3 regions of the Sphingomonas sp. Leaf257 genome follow, and region 3 is predicted to be linked to each of the others. Evidence: predicted binding sites of a transcription regulator. Region 3 holds the regulator's gene; each other region holds the start of a gene.
What was found. The regulator LexA, encoded in region 3, represses DNA repair genes until DNA is damaged. The targets are predictions, from matches to a motif close to GTTCCNCNCTTGTTCT.
Positions count from the first base shown of each region.

Region 1: the regulator LexA is predicted to act here: its motif matches at 2,310-2,325, upstream of ASF14_RS22485 (DUF6771 family protein).
Region 2: the regulator LexA is predicted to act here: its motif matches at 2,085-2,100, upstream of ASF14_RS16410 (PA0069 family radical SAM protein).

Region 1 covers NZ_LMMH01000008.1:10,449-15,362, forward strand. The annotation lists gene ASF14_RS06635 (endodeoxyribonuclease) at 51-380, opposite strand; gene ASF14_RS06640 (lysozyme) at 377-802, opposite strand; gene ASF14_RS21355 (hypothetical protein) at 902-1,456, shown strand; gene ASF14_RS21360 (hypothetical protein) at 1,477-1,647, shown strand; gene ASF14_RS06645 (response regulator) at 1,815-2,222, opposite strand; gene ASF14_RS22485 (DUF6771 family protein) at 2,335-2,523, shown strand; gene ASF14_RS21815 (hypothetical protein) at 2,474-2,623, opposite strand; gene ASF14_RS22170 (vgr related protein) at 2,842-3,315, shown strand; gene ASF14_RS06655 (hypothetical protein) at 3,357-3,584, shown strand; gene ASF14_RS22175 (flagellin N-terminal helical domain-containing protein) at 3,874-4,914, shown strand, end outside.
Region 2 covers NZ_LMMH01000034.1:132,317-137,230, reverse strand. The annotation lists gene dnaE (DNA polymerase III subunit alpha) at 1-592, shown strand, start outside; gene ASF14_RS22435 (hypothetical protein) at 825-959, opposite strand; gene ASF14_RS16410 (PA0069 family radical SAM protein) at 1,008-2,075, opposite strand; gene ASF14_RS16405 (VOC family protein) at 2,178-2,510, shown strand; gene moaB (molybdenum cofactor biosynthesis protein B) at 2,511-3,038, opposite strand; gene ASF14_RS16395 (lytic transglycosylase domain-containing protein) at 3,270-4,914, opposite strand, start outside.
Region 3 covers NZ_LMMH01000034.1:352,330-357,243, reverse strand. The annotation lists gene gltX (glutamate--tRNA ligase) at 1-356, opposite strand, end outside; gene ASF14_RS17515 (ComEC/Rec2 family competence protein) at 471-2,555, shown strand; gene lexA (transcriptional repressor LexA) at 2,662-3,342, opposite strand; gene ASF14_RS17505 (molybdopterin molybdotransferase MoeA) at 3,398-4,573, opposite strand; gene moaC (cyclic pyranopterin monophosphate synthase MoaC) at 4,639-4,914, opposite strand, start outside.

The DNA.
Region 1 (4,914 bases), on a different contig from region 3:
ACAGTGGGTTTTGAGCAGCCCGCCGGAAACGCCCTAACACTAGGACACCACTACTTAGTCGGCCCCCGCTTGGCGACGAAGCCATGCTTGGCGCACCATTCCTGATACGTGGTCTTGCTTGCCTTGCTGATCGTCTTCGCCGGGTTGGTGAACCAAATCTCGATCGTCCAATCGGGATAGGCCTTTTTCACGGCGAGCATCTTGCGGCGATCCCCCGCATCGAACAGGCCCTTGGCTTCCACGATGCGCTTACCCTCCCGGTCGATAAAATCAGGCATGTAGGTGCATTCTAGGATGTAGGGCAGCTTAACCGCTTCATACTCCCACCCGGCTCCCAGGTCGCGAGCGCAGCGCGCTTCAAAGGGATTGCGGTACGTCATCGCACGAACAGCGCAGCTTCTGCCGCCCGCCTCCGCACTAGTCCTGGCAGGGTCTTTCCGCCCCCTTTGACCCACGCACCAAACTGCGCAGCCGCTCTCTTGTAATCGCCTGCCTTTAGCTTCTTCGCCAGCGTACTATCGCGAAGAGCCTTTTCCCCGACATTGAAGGCGAACGATACGAGCGCATCGAATTGGTTCTGGGTGAGCGCGACCCCTAGCCCGTTTACTGCCTTCTCGAACCGCACAACATCCTGAGCAAGTAGCGCAGTCGCTTGCGCCTCAGTGATGACCATGCCGCGCTTAACATGCGCGCCAGTCGAGCCGTAGCCGATGGTTAGAACGCCAGCAGGGCAAATGTACGCCTGTGTTCGCAATCCCTCAAACTGTTTGATAAGGGCAAGTCCGTTGGATGATGTTTTCATCCAGTATCTATCAGAACGGACTACCGCTGCCAGTTAAGTGCGCAGTTTACGTTTCATCCTCTCCGATAAGTATCTGTGTAACAACAGAAGGAGAGAGAGATGTCCAAATTTCCAAAGCAGAATTACAAGTCTGAGAAGGCTGCTCTTAGGAATGCGATCTTCCGCTGCACGAACGACAAGCACCCCCAATATAACGACTATGGTGGTCGCGGCATCACGGTGGACTCGTCCTTCATCGGACAAGACGGATTTGCGAACTTCCTGAAAGCGATCGGTCCTAAGCCAAGTCCCGAACTGACGCTGGACCGCGTGAGCAACGACAAGGGATATGAACCCGGTAACATCGCTTGGACTTCGCGCAGCCTTCAGCAGCGCAATCGACGTAGCCCTCGCGCCCAGGTGGCAGACTTGGGTTGGGGCTTGAAGAAGTACAAGACGAAGATGAAGTGCGGCTCGCTTACCACACGATACAGTCCGTACATAGAAGTCGATGGCACGAAAAAGAGCTTGGTTGAGTGGTCAGAGATACTAGGCGTTTGTAAGCGCACGCTAAAGCAACGCATTCTTCGCGGCAAGTCACCGAGCGAAGCGCTTGTACCGGTCCTATTCGACCCACATGGCAATCCACGCCGTGATGGTCCGACAATCCACTAAAACAAGAGGAGACAACGCCCATGACGGACAAGGTACTACGCGAACTGGTCGAGAACACCATCGGTCAGCTGGAAGCGCAGGTCGAGGAGATGAACACCCGCTATGAAGCCACCAAGGCTGAACATGAGGCGACAATGAAGCGTGTGAGCCAAGGGCTCGAACGCATCTTTGGCATACTCCGTGGAAAGTGAACTGACCCGCGAAGACAAGGTGGAGCGCTACCGCAGTGACATTGTGGCGCTCCTCCAGATCGATCCTCACTGCCCGATTGCCAATCTACTCGGCCGAGCGTTGATGGACTTGTACGAAGAGATTTACCCATAACAGCATGGCCCCAGAAACGGGGCCATCGCCATATCTAAACTGCCTTTTTCAACGGCTCCGGCTTTTTGTCGTCCGGGAGCGTCTTTCTCAGATGCTCGTGTACCATTCGAGCATTGAACGGCTTGGCGATGAACGTGGCCTTCTCTGGCATGTCCCCTGGCTTGGGTTTTACATTGCCGCTGGCAATCACGATTTCAATATGTGGCCAGTGCTTATCGACATGGCGGGCCAACTCGAAGCCGTTGCGACCACCCGGCATCTCTACGTCACTGAAGAGCAGGATCACGCTGCTATGATGTTCGTCCAGGAGCGTGACAGCGGCATCCCCATTATCGGCCTCATGGAACCGAAAGCCAGCCTCCTCAAGGATGTCACAGGCATCCATGAGAATGATCGGATCGTCGTCTACGACGAGGGCGTAAGGGGTCGTCGACTTTTCCATCCGCCAACAACCAGCCGTTTCGGAGGCAGTTTCCTCACGTCCCAAAAACAATGGTTTGTCACCGAGAAAAACGACCCTTGCCGAATCGTTCCCCCTATGTTCTCATTGGGCAATGGAACGCATCGATCCCCACGCAATCAGTGATGCGCTGCTCACCTCCGCAGGTTGGGCGCGCGTAGGCCTCACGGCTCCCGTTCAACGCATCCGCGAGCAGGCGGCCAAAGAGCTGGCGCTGACCATATGCGAACGGCTCAATCCCAGCCGTTTGCCTGATCGAAACCAACTGCCCCTACCCCTTTGATGTGGGCAACGCGCGGTTTAAAACGCTCTCTGATTTTACCCGTCATCACGCGAATATCGGAGCAGTCTGCGGTTCGTGCGGCCATCAGGGCGTAGTGCATCGTGATCCCTTCGCGCGTTGGTGCTTTCTCTTCCGCAAGAACACCGCAATGGAATGTCTGCCGGGCTACCTGCGCTGCTCGAAATGCGGAGCGCGTCCCAAACATATCATGCCTGCCAACCTACCACCGACGTTTCCCGAATGGGGCGCCAGCGAGACTGCCTGGAAACGGCTGCAACGCCGCTTGCGGGGCTGACACGCCCACCCCATGATTATTTAATGACAGAGACACCGAAGGGATCAGGTCGCTTACTCACGCCGGGTGAAATTGCCCTCGCCAAGTCCGTGTACCGGGACAGCGTAAACCTCGCTGGCGTTGAGGTAAGACGGAAAAAGTGGGCGTTCTTTCAGCCCAAGCATACCGTCATGGCTCCGTGCGGTCATCTGCACCTCCACCCCGAAAGCGACATGTGGAGCGAGGACTTCAGCAAGGAAGCGCTGGGCAGTCAGGGCCTCTTTCTGCACGAACTCTGCCACGTTTGGCAGACACAACGCGGTGTCTATCTTCCCCTCGCTCGCCACCCTTTCTGCCGATACAGCTACACCCTCAAGCCTGGATGGAAGCTGCATCGCTATGGGCTGGAGCAGCAAGCCGAGATCGTCAGGCATGCCTTCCTCATGCGGCAAGGCTATCCCGTTCCGGGCGCTCCTCCCCTCTCCTCTTACGAGGCGCTTTTGGGCGTTTTCCGCTAGATCAACAAACTTTTGGCAGTTTGCATTCACGCAAACACAGGGTGAATATCTGGCAGCATCAGCGGGGCATATTCCTGCCGCTGAAACGCCATCCCTTTTGCCGCTATAGCTATTGCCTGAAGCCGGGGCAGCGCTTCGATCGCTATGGACTTGAGCAGCAGGCGGAGATCGTCCGCCATGCCTTTATGCTGAAGCGCGGGGCGGTGGTCGCGGGGGCGCCGCCGTTGGCGCAGTATCGGACCTTGGTGCCGTTTCGGGGGGCTGACTGAGGGGGTTTCGTTCGGGGCAAGTGCCCTCCCCCATCCCCTCCCGCCTGCGGGAGGGGAGCGATACTGGGTGAGCTTCGGGACCAACGTCGCGGCGGCGCATGCTATCGCCCCGGGCACGCCCCTCCCGCAGGCGGGAGGGGATGGGGGAGGGAAAGTCCCGAACCCCGAAAATCTCACGGCCACCCGTTAATATCCGGGAAAAGCCCGGATTGTTCGATCATGGTTAATTTCGTCAACCATCTTTCTCGCGCGCGGGGCCTCCCGCGCTCGTCAGGGGATGGGAGTTACCATGACGGTCATCAACACCAACGGCGCCGCGCTTCGAGCGATGGCGGCCACGCAGCGCGCCAATACCGATCTGGCCCAGTCCATGGCGCGGCTATCCTCGGGCCAGCGGATCAATTCGGCCAAGGACGATGCGGCCGGGCTGGCGATCAGCAGTTCCATGACGGCGCAGATCCGCGGCATGACGCAGGGCATCCGCAACGCCATGGACGGCGTCTCGCTGGTCCAGACCGCCGACGGTGCGCTGACCGAAGTATCGAACATGCTGCAACGGGTCCGCGAACTGGCGGTGCAGGCGGGGTCGGGCACCTACAGCATGAGCGACCGCGCCGCACTCCAGCTGGAAGTGACCGCCGTGTCGACGCAGATCGACCAGACGCTTCGCAATGCCTCGTTCAACGGGGTGGCGTTGTTCAACAACAATCCGCCCGTGTACGACAGCAATAATCAACTGGTCGATGCCAGCGTAAAGCTGAACGTTCAGGCGGGGCCCAATATCAGCGACACGATTCCTATATCTGTACCGCCTATCCCCACAGCCTATGTTCGGAATATAGACGGCTATTGGTACAATGATTACCAAGCTCGCCTTACACAACCTCAAACTCTGAACAGCCTAGACACCACAAAATCTCATTTGGTGACGTTCGACGACTATATGGCGAAGGGAAAAATCGCAGGAGACGATATCACGCGGGACGATATCGGCCGCATCGTCTATCAGCGCGTCGGAGATCAGTGGTATGATCGCAACGGCTCGACCTACAGTGCAGGTTATAGCTATGATGAATTTATCCAGCGTCGCCAATTTTCGCTGACCGACGAACTGAACGTTACCAACCGCTATCGCACCGATAATACGCTGAAGCGCGTAGATGAACTGCTCGGCACGGTGGCGAGCGTCCAGGGGCAGCTCGGCGCGACGGCCAACCGACTGCAATCGGCGGTCAGCACGCTGACCAGCGGCACGACCAACCTGTCGGAAGCCCGCTCGCGGATCGCCGATACCGATTATTCCGAAGAGTCGGTGAAGCTCGCCCGCGCA
Region 2 (4,914 bases), 220 kb from region 3:
TATCGCCAAGATGCACGGCGCGCGGACCTATACCTCGCTGACCGAGCTGATAATCCCTGACGACGGGGCGCGGATCGGCGCGACCATGGCGGCGCTGGTCGAGGATGCGCGCTGGCGTACCTCGGCACGCGGCAAGCGCTACATGATGGCGCAGCTATCGGATGCGACCGGGCAGTTCCTGGCGACCTGTTTCGATGATTCGGTGGCGGCCGATCTGGAAAAGGCGGCGAAGGAGGGGCATTGCGCGCTCATCACCGTCGAGCTGGATCGCCGACCGGGCGAGGAAGCGCCGCGCGTCAGCATCAAGCGTGTCCAGCTGTTCGATGGCCTGGCCAGCACCGCCAAGTTCGTGGTGGAAGTGACGGTGACCGACAAGGTGGCGTTCAAGGCGCTGCATGCCATGTTGGACCCGCTGCGCAACGGCCGGGGCGAAGTACGGGCGCGGATCGAGGGGCAGGACGGCGATACCTTGCTGACGCTCGGGCGTAATTTCCTACTCGACGCCGAACTAGCCAGCCATATCGAGGATCTGCCGGGGGTGAAGGCGGTGGCGATGAAGTCGTCCGAAGCGCGGTTGGCCCTGGTGGGGTAAGGGCGCGCGCATCGGCCGATGAGCGGCGAACCCCGTGTCTCGTGCGAGAACGGGTGATGGTCCTATGTCATCGCGAAGGTCTTCCACCATCCAGGCGAAGGCCGAGATCCAGTTGTGCAAACGTGGGCAGCTTGTGCCAATCGCGTCGTAACTGGACCCCGGCTTTCGGTGGCCTGAGTGGACAATGGGAATCGGGTCTTCGCGGCAGCTCTCGACCTAAGCCCAGACGATATCAGCCGCCGACTTCGCGGCGATCCTGTTCCTCTTCGCCGGCCTCACCGTGATTGCCATAGCCACCGCCGGAGGTATCGGCCTCATCCTCATTGGGCAGGTTTTCCGGGCTGGTCTGTTCGGGATCGGTCATCATGGCATCTCTCCTTCCATCGCATAACGCCTTGGAGAGGCCGGACGATCCTCAGAATAGCTCACCCTGCGGGCCTCTGGGCGGACGGAACAGGCTGGTATCGAGGCGGGGCCGATCCTGGTTCAGCTCATGCAGCTTACAGGCACGGTGAAAGCGGACCCGGAGCAACTCCGCCCATGGCCCTTGCCCCTTCATCCGGGTGAAGAAATCGGGATCATTGTCCCGCCCGCCCCGCAAGGACCGGATGATCGCCATCACCTTGCCCGCCCGTTCGGGATAGTGGGTGTCGAGCCAGGCGCGGAACAGCGGGGCGACCTCGTGCGGCAGGCGTATGGGGATGAAGAAGGCGTGCCGCGCCCCCGCCTGCGCCGCGCGGGCGACGAGATGTTCGATCTCATGATCGGTGATCGCGGGAATGACGGGCGCGATCGAAACATAGGTGGGGATACCCGCCGCCGCCAGCTTCGCCACGGCCGCCAACCGTCGCTCGGGCGTGGGCGCCCGCGGCTCCACCGTCCGCGCGACCTTGGCGTCGAGCGAGGTGACCGAGAGGCAGACGGTTGCCAGCCCCTTCGCCGCCATCGGGGCCAGGATATCGACGTCGCGCACCACGCGGTCGGATTTGGTCGTGATCGCCACCGGATGATCCGTCTCCGCGAGTACCTCCAGGATCGATCGGGTGATCCGCCATTCGCTCTCGATCGGTTGATAAGGATCGGTGTTGGTGCCTAGCGCGATCGGCGCGACGCGGTAGCCGGGCTTGGCCAACTCGGCGCGAAGCAAAGTGGCGGCATCGGGCTTGGCAAACAACCGGCTCTCAAAATCCAGCCCCGGCGACAGGTCGTGATAGGCGTGGGTCGGCCGGGCAAAGCAGTAGATGCAACCATGCTCACAGCCAGCGAAAGCGTTGATCGACTGGCTGAACGGCACGTCGGGCGAGGTGTTGCGTGTCAGGATCGTTCGTGGCGTCAGGACCGTGACGCTGGTTCGCAGCGGCGGCGGCGCGCCGTCGACCAGCGACTGGGCGTCGAGCCAGTCGCCGTCCACCTCCCGCTCCGGCAGGGCGAAGCGTCGGCTCGTCGCGTTGTTGGTGGCCCCTCGGGACGCGATCTTCGACATGGCGGGAATAGAACATGAATGGAACAAATGGGCAAGCATAGGACGCTTGCTACGCCGCAGCCATTCGATCATTATCGGAACGTATTAAGAACGGAGGGTCGAATGGCGCGTCTGGAATATCTCGAATTGCCGGTCGGTGATCGGGCGGCGGCGAAGCATTTTTATGCAGAGGCGTTTGGCTGGACCTTCACCGACTTCGGGCCGGATTATGCCGCGACGATGAGCGGTGATACCGATGTCGGACTCGATGCCGCATCGGACAAGGTGAAGGCCCCGCTGCCGGTCATACGGGTCGACGATCTTGAGGCGACGCTTTCCGCCGTGGAGGCGGCGGGCGGGTCGATCGTGGTGCCGATCTTCGCTTTTCCCGGCGGTCGGCGCTTTCACTTTCGCGATGTCGACGGGCATGAACTGGCGGCGATGCAGGCGGACTGATCAGCGCTCCAGCAGGCGGGGCATCAGCTCGACGAAGTTGCAGGGACGATGGCGGCTGTCGAGCTGGTCGCGCAAGATGCCGTTCCACGCATCCTTGACCGCACCCGTCGAGCCGGGGAGTGCGAAGATATAGGTGCCGCGCGCCACACAGGCGCAGGCGCGGGACTGGATGGTCGAGGTGCCGATGGTCTGATAGCTCAGCCAGCGGAAGAGTTCGCCGAAACCGGGTATCATCTTGGTCGCAACGCGTTCGACGGCTTCGGGCGTGACGTCGCGGCCGGTGACTCCGGTGCCGCCGGTGGTCAGCACGCAGTCGATGCTGGCATCGTCGATCCAGTGGTTGAGTTGGGCGACGATCTGGTCCGCATCGTCGCGCAGGATGGTGCGATCGGCCAGTTCATGACCCGCATCGGCGAGCAGACCGGCCAGCGTATCGCCGGACCGGTCCTCGGCCAGCGAGCGGGTGTCGGATACGGTCAGCACTGCGATGCGGACAGGAGTGAAGCTGCGGGTCGTGTCGATGGGCATGGCGGAGTGAACGTCTCGGCGCGAGTTTTGGGGGCGGCTTTGGTGGTGGGGCGTAGCCTTCGACTTTGCGTAGGCTGAATGGGGTTGGGGGGGCAGTCATAATGCGAGAGGATTGTATCTGCGTGCGCTTCGACTTCGCTCAGCGTGAACGGAGGTTGTGGTAAAGCCAAAATCCTCATCCGCCGTTCAGCCTGAGCGAAGTCGAAGGCCAGGGGAGTTCCCTGGCCGGGATCAGTTCGCCTGAGGCATCGCCGTATTCGACTGCGGGCTGACGGTCGCATTCAGTGCGAGGGTCGTCTTGGGCGTCACGCTCGCCTGTGCGACGTTCGGTCGTTGCAGGCGGATCGCCGAGGCACCCGGCAGGCCCGGGAAGCGCGGCCACAGCCCTTGCGCCAACGCGGCGCGGCTGGGCGACTTCGATTTGCCGGTCTGGCCCTCGTACATCCAGTAGTTGCGCAGGACCATGGTGACGTATCCGCGCGTCTCCCAATAGGGGATGCTCTCGATATAGAGCAGCGGATCGCCATTGTCGTGGACCAGGCTGTTCCATTCGCCCACCGGCTTCGGCCCGGCATTATAGGCCGCGATCACCTTGGGCAGCAGGCCGCCGGTCACGCCGGTCATGTCACGCAGGCGCTCCAAATGGCGCTGGCCGATATCCATATTGGTCGACGGCTTGGTGAGCGCACTGCGATCGATCGATACACCGCGCTCGCGCGCGAAATCGGTCGCGGCGGCGGGCATGATCTGCATCAGGCCATAGGCGCCCGTCGGGCTGACCACCTTGTTGCGGAAGCCGCTTTCCTGAAGCGTATGGGCATAGACCAGCGCCTTTTCGACACGCCAACCGCTGTCGGGGGCCCAGTTCGGCGTCGGATAGCGCGCCTCGGCGGTGGCGGTCACGCCTGCCGGACAGTTGTGCGCCAGCCAGACCGTGGTGGCGGGCAGGTCCAGCGACTCGGCGAGGCGGACGAGGCTACGGAACTCGGTCGGCTGGCCGATCCGCGCCTGCTGGCGGATGACCTGATCGGCAAGGTCGGTTTCGCCGACTTCGACTAGCGCGGCGGCGACCAGGATATTGGGGCGGCGATCCAGCGCGGCCCAGTCGGTGGCGACCAGTTGCCCCTTGGGCTCGCGATCGCCGCGCATCCCCAGCGCCTGCCGAGCGAGCTGGCCATAAAAGCTCTCGCGGAATTGCGAGGCGGAGCGCAGGCGGCCCTCGATCTTATCGGGACGGCCGCAGACCATGTCGGCGCGCGCCGCCCAATAAAGCGCGGCGGCGCGCAGATCGACATCGGTGGCGCGCGCCGCCGTACCCTCGAACGCGGTCGCGGCGGCCTGGCAGTCATTCTGTCGCCATGCCGACAGGGCGACGGTCCAGCGGCCCTGTACGGCCCAGTCGCCCGATCCTTCGGCGGCCTGCGCCGCCAGCATGCGGGCATTGGCGTCGTCGCCGCTGAGGAAATAGATCCAGGCGACCTTCTGCTGCCACTCGGTCAGCGCCTCGGGCGACAGGCCTTGCGTCGATTCGAGCAACGCGCGCGCGGAGGGGCCGTCGTCCGCCTTGACGAAGGGCTGCATCCTGACGGCCAGATCGGCGGCGATCTGGTCGCTGCGCACGCTCTTTGCACGGGTGCGGCGGGGCGCGCCGTCCTGCCAGATCAGCGTGTGCGCCTCGGGCAATGGCGGCAGGTCATGCGCGCCGCGCGAGCGGGCGAGGCGGGCCAACTGCTCGGCCTGGGGCAGTTCGGGCGCTTCGTTCAGCAGGGCGACCAGCCGCTCGACCTCGACCTTGGGCGAACCCTTGGCGGTGTAGAGTTCGGCGCGCGCGATGGCGTGGAGCGGACCGGGCTTGAGCGCGTCGAGTTCCAGCTGC
Region 3 (4,914 bases):
GGCTGCTTGGCGGCCTGTGCGGCTTCACGCTGCGCGGCGATCTCTTCCTGCGTCATGTAGCAGCGATAGGCATGGCCCCGCTCCATCATCTCGCGGGCGACCTCGGCATGGCGGTCGGCACGGGCGAACTGGAACACGGCGTCGCCGTCCCAGTCCAGGCCCAGCCAGCGCATGCCGTCCAGGATCGCGTCGATCGCGGGCTGGGTCGAGCGGGCGCGATCGGTATCCTCGATGCGCAGCAGGAACTTGCCGCCATTCGCCCGCGCGAACAACCAGTTGAACAGCGCGGTGCGCGCGCCGCCGATGTGAAGGAATCCGGTCGGCGAGGGCGCGAAACGGGTCACGACTCCGCTCATGGTCGATCCGGTGGCGATATCATGTGTTGCGCTCAACCGCGCATACTCCCAGCATAAGATTCGATGGCCCAGTCAGCCGCCGCAGCCCCTAGCACCATGCGTCCGCGCCGCCAAATGCCGCGCCTTTGCTGGGCCGAGCCATGGGCAGAGGCCGAGCGGAACCAGATCCCGTTATGGACGCCGGTGATGCTGGGCGCGGGGATTGCGGCGTGGTTCGTGCTGCCCGATCCGCGCGCTTGGGCGGCGGTGATGCTGGCCGCCGGGGGCGTCGGGCTGGGGGCGGCGACCCTGTCTGATGGCGGACGGGTGATGCGGGCTATCGGTCTGGGCGCGATGCTGGTGGTGGCGGGTATGCTGCTGGCCTGGGCGCGTGCCGAGTCGGTCCGGGCACCTGTGCTGGTGCGGCCGGTGATGGCAGACATGGTAGCCGAGGTGGAGACGGCGGAGCCCTTGGCGGCGCGGCAGATCGTCCGACTGATGCTGCGACCGGTTCGGGCGCGGGACGGGCGCGGGCGGATATTGAGCATGCCGCCACGCATTCGGATATCGGTGCCGCAGGAGGATGCGCCGATAGGATTGGGGCCGGGCGCACGGGTCCGATTGCGGGCGCGGCTGATGCCGCCGCCGGGGCCGGTCGCGCCGGGAGGCTATGACTTTGCGCGCGCGGCATGGTTTCAGCGTATCGGTGCCACGGGGCGCGGCTTCGCGCCGGTACAGATACTGCACCAGGCCGATCAAGGTCCCGGGTTGCGCCAGCGCCTGTCGGAGCGGATCACGAGCCAGCTTCCGGGCAGTGCGGGCGGGATTGCGGCGGCGCTGGCGACGGGAGATGTCGGCGCGATCGCGCAGGACGACGCCGAGGCGATGCGGCGAGCCGGGCTGGCGCATCTCCTGTCGGTCAGCGGCCTTCACATCACGGCGGTCGTCGGGATCGTCATGGTGCTGACGATCAGGCTGCTGGCGCTCTGGCCGTGGCTGGCGTTGCGGGTTCGACTGCCGTTGGTCGGAGCAGCGGCCGGAGCCGTTGCCGCCGTCGGATATACGTGGCTGACCGGAGCGGAGGTTCCGACGATACGCTCCTGTGTCGCGGCGATGCTGGTCCTGGCGGCGCTGGCCATGGGTCGGGAAGCGATGACCCTGCGCCTTGTCGCAGCAGGGGCGCTGATCGTGCTGATCTTCCGGCCCGAGGCATTGGTGGGGGCCAGTTTCCAGCTCTCCTTTGCAGCGATCACCGCCATTGTCGCGCTTCATGAGCACCCGGCGGTTCGCCGATGGTTAGGGCCGCATCCCGATTGGCGCTGGGCGGCCTTGCGGCATCTGGGCGCGTTGCTGCTGACCGGGCTGGTGGTCGAGGCGGCGCTGATGCCGATCGCCGTCTATCATTTCCACAAGGCGGGGCTTTACGGCGCACTGGCCAATATCGTCGCGATCCCCTGGACGACCTTCATCGCCATGCCGCTGGAGATGATCGCATTGTTGCTGGAGCCCATGGGGTTGGGCGGCCCATTCTGGTGGTTGCTCGGACTGGCCCTGGGCCTGTTGTTGAAGCTGGCGCATGCGGTGTCCGCCATGCCGGGATCGGTGGTCGCCTTGCCCGTGGCGTCGGGATGGGCGTTCGGGCTGGCCGTCGCGGGGGGATTGTGGATCGCGCTTTGGCGGACCCGGTGGCGATGGCTCGGGACGCCTGCGCTGATGGCCGGTATATGGGTCATGTTGGCAGCGCCTGCACCCGACCTTATCGTCACCGGCGACGGTCGACATGCTGGGATCGCGTCGGGGCATGGCATGGCGCTGCTCCGTGATCGGGCGGGGGATTATATGCGGACCACCCTGTCCGAACTCAGCGGCACCGATGCCGAGCCGCTGGCGCTGGCCGATCAACCGGCGGCGCGTTGCGGGCGGGATATGTGCGTGACCGTTTTGGAGAAGCGCGGGCGGCGCTGGCGGATCGCGGCGACGCGCAGTGGTTATCCGGTGCCATGGACGCAGTTGGTGGCGCTTTGCGGTCGGGTGGATATCATGATCGCCGACCGTCGCCTGCCCGATGCGTGCCGGCCGCGCTGGTTGAAATTGGACAGCTTTGTCTTGGAGCGGACCGGCGGCGTCTCCATCCGGCTCGATCCACCCATGGTGCGGGTGGTGCGCCAACCCGGTGATCGCCATCCATGGTCGATGACCGGACAGAGGGGAGGGCGATAGGCCCTCTATCAACGAAGGGCGATGCATTCGACAGCCCCAAACCGAGACTGTGAGCAAAGCCATCCAAAGCCGGATCAGGGCTTTCTAAGATGGCTTTGCTCCGCCCTCATTCGTAGCGGCGCAGGATGCCCGACAGCTTGCCCTGCACCCGCACCTGCGCGGGCGCGTAGCGCTGCGGGTCATAGGCGCGGTTGGCGGGATCGAGGCGGACCATCGAGCCTTCGCGCCGGAAATATTTCAGCGTCGCTTCGCTATCGTCGATCAGCGCGACCACGATCTGTCCGTCGCGCGCCACATCGGTACGGCGGATCAGCGCATAGTCGCCGTCGAGGATACCCGCCTCGACCATCGAATCGCCGGATACTTCCAGCGCATAATGTTCGCCCGAGCCGAGCAATGCGGCGGGCACGGCCAGCATCGAACTGCCCTCGAACGCCTCGATCGGCAAACCGGCGGCGATCCGGCCATGGAGCGGGATTTCGACCACGTCATTGGCAGGCTCGACTGCCGGACGCGGGGTGGGCGCACGGACATTGGCGGATGCGGGTTCGGCCGCCACGGTCTTTTCCGGCCGGTCAGGCATCCGCAACACTTCCAGCGCGCGGGCGCGATTGGGCAGGCGACGGATGAAGTGGCGTTCCTCCAGTGCGGAGATCAGACGGTGGACGCCCGACTTGGACTTGAGGTCCAGCGCCTCCTTCATCTCTTCGAAAGACGGCGAGACGCCGGTTTCCTTCAAACGGTCGTTGATGAAGCAGACAAGCTCATGCTGCTTTGCGGTGAGCATCGCGATCCTCCGTCCAGAACAGACGTGGAACTTATATGGAACGTTTTGGCTTGCGTCAAGCGAGCATCAGGATTTCCGCCGAGTCGCCTGTCGCGGCGGGGGGAGCGTGTGGCGGGCGGATGATAAGGCAGGTCGAACGCGCCAAAGTCAGCAGCATCGAGCTGTCCTGGATGGCCGCCGCATGAACCCGCCCGTCTATCATCGCCGCGCGAAGATAGTCGATGCGCGGGCCATTGGCGGGCAAATCCTCGCCCAGTATGGCGGGGATGGGCCTGGGCAGTGGCTCGGCCGCACCTGCCAGATGCGCGATCAGGGGGCGCACGAACAGCGTTGCGGTGACGAAGGCCGAGACGGGATTGCCCGGCAGGCTGAGCACCACCGTCTCGCCGAGCCGTCCCGCCATCATCGGCTTGCCGGGGCGAAGCGCGATACGCCAGAAATCGACGCTCCCGCCCGCCGCCTTGAGCGCGGGTTGGACCAGATCATGATCGCCGACCGAGGCGCCGCCGGTCGTCACCAGCAGGTCGGCCTCAACCGAGGCAAAGGCGTCGCGGAGCTTATCGAGATCATCGGGCAGGATGCCCAGATCGATGATCTCGACCGGCAGATCGGCCAGCATCGCCGCCAGCATGACGCCGTTCGATTCGGGCAGGGCGGCGGGATCGGTGCTACCGGGCGGGACCAGTTCGTCGCCGGTCGCGGCGATCGCGACACGAACGGTCGGTCGGACGGGCAGGACGGCGTGACCGCCGGTCGCCGCCACCGCGATGCGCGCGGGGGTCAGTCGCTGCCCGGCAGCGATCAGCGTTGCGCCTTCGGAAAAATCGAGCCCGCGCCGCCGTACATTGCGGCCCTGATGGGCGGGGCCTTCGCCTGCCAGCGTCAGGACCGCGCCGTCGCGCGCCGCTTCCTCCTGGATCAGAACGGTGTCAGTCCCTTCCGGAAGCACCGCGCCGGTAAAGATACGCGTCGCCTGTGCTCGCTCGACCGAACCGCTAAACGGCCGTCCCGCCGCGCTTTCACCGATGACGGTCCATGGCCCCGGCATGTCCTGAAAGCGGATGGCGTAGCCGTCCATCGCCGACAGGTCGTGCGCAGGCTGGGTCCGCCGCGCGGTCACGTCACGCGCGGCCCAGCGTCCGGCAGCTTGGCGCAACGGCAGTTCGACGATGGAGCGTTCGCTGGCCAGGGCGAGCAATCGGGCCTGGGCTTCGGGGACGGGGAGAAGAATGACGGTCGCTCCTTTTGGCCCAAGGACGCTTTTCCGCAGCGTCCGTTCCCCTGCGATCGGAGGCGTTAGGCGTTCCAGTCGCCGGACTTGCCGCCGGTCTTGGCGATCAGGCGAATATCACCGATCGTCATGCGCTTATCGAGGGCCTTTGCCATGTCGTACACGGTCAACAGCGTCACCGACACGGCGGTCAGGGCTTCCATCTCGACACCGGTCTGGCCCGCCATGGCAGCGGTGGCGGTGGCGGTCACGCCTCCCTCGTCCAGAACCAGATCGATCTCTACCTTGCTCAGAGGCAGGGGGTGGCAGAGCGGAATGAGGTCGCTGGTCTTCTTGGCGGC